2 regions of the Microbacterium sp. UBA3486 genome follow, and region 2 is predicted to be linked to the other one. Evidence: riboswitches for the same ligand, from Rfam matches in the RefSeq annotation. Region 2 holds a riboswitch; the other holds the start of a gene.
What was found. Region 2 has a riboswitch for thiamine pyrophosphate ahead of thiM (hydroxyethylthiazole kinase). Riboswitches for the same ligand answer to the same signal wherever they lie in the genome.
Positions count from the first base shown of each region.

Region 1: linked by a shared signal. The riboswitch ahead of B2869_RS17545 (ECF transporter S component) and the one ahead of thiM (hydroxyethylthiazole kinase) in region 2 are both predicted to bind thiamine pyrophosphate.

Region 1 is NZ_DFQP01000112.1:16,639-19,082, reverse strand. It holds partial or broken gene B2869_RS17550 (ABC transporter ATP-binding protein) at 1-344, opposite strand, end outside; gene B2869_RS17545 (ECF transporter S component) at 341-997, opposite strand; TPP riboswitch at 990-1,099, opposite strand; gene B2869_RS17540 (D-alanyl-D-alanine carboxypeptidase family protein) at 1,182-2,444, shown strand, end outside.
Region 2 is NZ_DFQP01000026.1:35,612-38,055, reverse strand. It holds partial or broken gene thiD (bifunctional hydroxymethylpyrimidine kinase/phosphomethylpyrimidine kinase) at 1-750, opposite strand, end outside; gene thiM (hydroxyethylthiazole kinase) at 747-1,595, opposite strand; TPP riboswitch at 1,586-1,680, opposite strand; gene B2869_RS03435 (NAD-dependent epimerase/dehydratase family protein) at 1,687-2,444, opposite strand, start outside.

The DNA.
Region 1 (2,444 bases), on a different contig from region 2:
AGGTTCTCGCAGCCGAACGCGACGTCGTCGCCGACCTTCGACAGCACGATGCCGGCGTCCGGGTCCTGCAGGACGAGTCCGACCTGACCGTGCCGTGACTCGGGGGCCGCACCGTCGATGCGCAACGAACCCGTCCGTTCCCCCTCGTCGTCATCGCCGAGGACCCCGGCGAGACCGGCGAGCAGCGTCGACTTCCCTGCGCCCGAGGCGCCGAGCAGGAGCACCCGCTCGCCCGGTTCGATCGTGAAGGAGACGTCCGCGACGGCGGGACGCTTTCGACCGGCGTACCGCCAGCCCCAGCCCGCAGCCTGCACGCGGGCCGGGGAGGCGAGGGTCACGCTCAGACCTCGCGCACGTGCTCTCGCCCGACGGCGAAGCGGTTGAGGGCGCCGGTGACGGCGAGGGCACGCACGAGCAGCCAACCGACCACGCCGGCCAGGATCGCCCCGGAGACGACCACGCTGATCAGATAGATCGTGTTGAACTCGACCGACTTCAGGATGTTCGGCGAGCTGCCGTAGAACAGCTCGAACACCCAGGCGGCCACGGCGGCTCCGACGCCGGCGAGCGCAGCGACTGCGATCCCGAAACGACGGTAGAAGAACAGGGCGAAGATGATCTCTGCACCGAGGCCCTGCACGATGCCCGACAACACGGTCGAGACACCCCACACGTTGCCGATCAGCATCGACACGATCGCGGCGACCAGTTCGACCACGAGCGCGGCCCCCGGCTTGCGGATCACGAGACCGCCGACGACACCGCCGAGCAGCCAGATGCCCACGGCGATGCCACCGAGGCCCGGTGTCAGGGCGTCGGCCGCGCCGAACCACGCGTATCCGATGGTGTTCCAGCCCCAGAACACGAGACCGATCGCGACGCCGAGGACTGCGGCGACGACGATGTCGACGACGCGCCAGCGCCAGATCGATGGGCGGTGCAGGCCGTTCGCATCGGCGGATGCCTGCTGTGCGGATGTGGACGTAGGCGTACTCATCTGAACTCCTCCCTGCGCTGGCATGACCCAGATCAGGTTCGACGGTCGAAGCGCGATTCGCTCCCTCTCAGCCCGGCTCGCCGGACTCCCGTGGTTGTGCTGAAGATCCTACCCGCTGGCGACACCCGCGTGGCGACAGGTCTGTGCGCCGCGGAACCCGCCCGGGATTGGGTACCGTGAACGAGTGACCGCAACAGATCCCGCCGACGAGGCGACGGGCGTCGTCCGTGACGACGGCCCCGCGACCACCGCCCCCTCCGGCCCCGTCGATGCCGCGTCGGCCGGTTCGGTGCTGACGGCCGAGCAGACGTCGACCCGCGCGCTCGCACCGGAATCGGTGGTCGCCCCGGAACCGGCCACGCCCGCTCTGACGAAACCGCCATTCGTTCCGCGTGAGACTGCCGCAGGAGACGCCGACGATCCTCTCGCCGCTCGCGACGCGGCCACCCCCCAGTGGGCGGACGAGACCACCACCGCCACCGCTCTGACCTGGGTGGACCCCGCGACGGTGGCCGACCACACCGCCACCGCGACTCTCGACGAGACGTCGGAAGCCGAGCGGACGAACGGCCTGCTCCGCGGGGCACGCCTGCGCCCGGCCGTCGCCCGTCCCGGCATCCTCGTTCCACTGGCCACGCTCGTGGGCCTCGTCGCCGCGTATGCCGGCACCACGCTGCTCTGGCCGCTGCACGAGGTACCCCCGACAGTACAATCCGTCGAGTTCGCGACGGCGTCCGCTGCCGCAGCCACCGTCACCTGGCCCACCGAGGGCTCGGGCGCCGTCGGCATCTCCGGCATGAGCACTGCGGCTTCGATCCCCGATGCGGTGAGCATCGCGAGCATCACCAAGGTCGTGAGCAGCCTGATGGTGCTCGACCGTATGCCGCTGGCGGTGGGCGAACAGGGGCCCGAGTTCTCGTTCACCCGGGCCGACAGCGTGAAGTACTGGGACTACCGGCGCAGCGACCAGTCCGCACTCGATGTGCCGATCGGCGGGGTGCTGACCGAATATCAACTGCTGCAGGGCACGCTGATGGGATCGGCGAACAACTACATCGACCGGCTCGCGAGCGAGATCTGGGGGTCCGATCGCGAATTCGCCCGGGCCGCCGAGGTGTGGCTGCGCGAACGAGGCCTCACCGGCATCACCGTGGTGACGCCGTCCGGCTTCGACGAGCGCAACGTGGCCACCCGCGAGGCGCTGGTCGCCCTCGGCGAGCGTGCCATGCAGAACCCGGTGTTCGCCGAGATCGTCGGCACCAAGTCGGTGGACCTCCCGGGCGCCGGTACCGTCGTCAACACGAACGGGATGCTCGACGATCCCGGTGTCGTCGGCATCAAGACCGGCACGCTCGTCGGCTGGAACCTGCTCACTGCCAAGGACGTCGTCATCGGCGACACGACCGTGCACCTCTTCGCCGCGGCGCTGAACCAGGCCGGCAACGAT
Region 2 (2,444 bases):
CGCCATCCCGTATCCCCCGTTCGCGGCGATGGACTTGAGGTCGGCCTGGATGCCCGCGCCCCCGGACGGATCGCTGCCGGCGATGCTGAGCACCCTCGGCACGGCGCCGGCGAGCCAGCGCCGGCGGAACTCCGCTGCCGTGGCCTCGGGATCGTCGGCGGCGCACAGCACCGAGACGACGGCGAGGCCGGCCGCACCGGCGTCGCGGAGGGGTTCCGTGTCATCGATGCCGACGCCGCCGATCGCCACGCACGGCAGAGAGCTGGCAGCCACGAGATCACGGAAGCCGTCGACGCCGAGAGGAGCGGGGTGATCGGGTTTGGTGGCGGTCGGGCGGATCACACCGACACCCAGATAGTCGACGGTGCCGGCGGGCAGAGCATCGACCGCGTCGAGATGCGCACGAGTGTTCGCGGTGAGGCCGACCAGCGCGTCGGGTCCGAGCGCCTCACGCGCACGCAGCACGGAGGCATCGCCCTGTCCCAGATGCACGCCGTCGACCCGAGCGCCCCGTTCCCGGGCAGCGACCACGGCGTCCAGCCGGTCGTTCACGACGAGCAGCGCCCGCCCGTCGATCACCCGCGACAACGCGATCAGCTGATCGACCGTCTCGGCGTCGGTCGCGTCCTTATCGCGCAATTGGACGATTCGCACCCCACCGTCGACCGCTCGGCGCACCGTCTCGACGACGCCCCTGTCCCCGCAGAGCGCCGCGTCCGTGACGAGGTAGAGCGAGAGATCGGCGTTCACCGGACGCCGCCTTCGACGCGTGCATCGGCTCTGATGTCGTCGGGGCCCACCGCGGCGAGCGCATCCAGCAGGGCGACGGCGAAGCTGCCCGGCCCCGCGGATGTCGCCGCTGCCCGCTCGGCGGCGATCGTGTAGACGAGGCTCGCGGAAGCCACAGCGGTCAGCGCATCGTGATCCGTCGCCTCGGCCGCACCGAGGAAGGCCGCCATCACCGCGCCGAGCGCGCATCCTCCTCCGGTCACACGGGTCAGCAGCTCGTGGCCGTTGGCGAGGCGCAGCATCCGCACCCCGTCGGTGATGAGATCGATCGGCCCCGACACTGCGACCACCGCGCCCGTGGTCCGCGCGAGCGTTGCGGCGGCATCGGCTGCGGAGTCCGTGGTGTCGGTGGCATCCACCCCACGTCCGCCCGTGCTGAGCCCGGCGAGGGCGAGGATCTCGGAGGCGTTGCCGCGGATAGCGGTCGGTCGGTGCTGCGCGAGCCGGTGGGCGAGGGCGGTGCGCACCGGAAGCGCACCGATAGCTACCGGGTCGAGAACCCAAGGCGTACCGTTCGCCGCGGCTCCGGCGACCGCCTCCAGACTCGCCGCCCGCTGCTCGGGCGTGGGAGTCCCCAGGTTGATCAGCACCCCGGAGGCGACCCCGGCGAACATCCCCGCCTCGTCGACGATGTCGACCATCGCGGGTGCGGCCCCCAGTGCCAGCAGCACGTTGGCGGTGAATCCCGTCACGACCGCATTGGTGATGCAGTGCGTCAACGGCGGAGCCTCGCGCAGCACCTCCAGGAGGGTCGCGGCGGAACCGGCGAGGTCGTGGGTGGATTCAGGACGCAGAAGATCGCTCATCGCGACATCCCTTCGCTAGTACGAACTAGATCAGGTTCGACGGGTCTGTTCTCAGCCGCGGATCGCGGCACCCCGTGTCACTGCTCGCAGTCTAGCGATCGCTCAGCAGAGCCCTCTCCTCTGCCCGTGTGAGGCCGGCATGGCGCTCCCGGTCGACGCCTCGTGACCGTTCGTCGGCGACGACGCGCTCGATCGTGTCCGTGAGCGGACGAAGCCGCCCGCCGCTCGCGTGGAATGCGCGATTCGAGCGGGTCATGAAGCCACTCATGTCGGTCGGCAGCCACAGCGGCAGGGACCGCGGCCCCGCCCAGTACTCGACGTCGTGCGCACGGAGCCATCCCTCGTCCGCGACGAACACGGGGCCGGTGTGACCGGCCGCGAGGCGCACCGCACCCAGCACATCGGCGAGGGGGTGCTCATCGCCTACGCCGTTGACCGCGCCGCTGCGTGTCGCCGTGACGATGTACGCCGCGAGATCGTCGACATCGATGACCTGCGTGCTCCTTCCCTCGAGCGGCGGCAGCAGCAAGGCTTCCGAGCCTGCCCGCGCGAACGCCGCGGCCCAGTACCCGAACCGGTCGCTGGGGTCGCCGTCGCCCACGATGAGCCCAGGGCGCACGATGAAGCCGCGCTCCCCCAGGCGCAGGACAGCATCTTCGGCTGCTGCCTTCTGCGCACCGTAGTCGTACTCATCACCCGGGCTCGCAGCCGGATGTCGCGGCGTCGACTCATCTGCTCCGACCGTCTCGTCATCGGAGTACACCGAGACGGACGATACGTAGGTCCAGCGCCCCGCCCGATCGCCGAGCGCATCGACCGCGGTCTCGACCTGCACCGCCTGGGACGAGA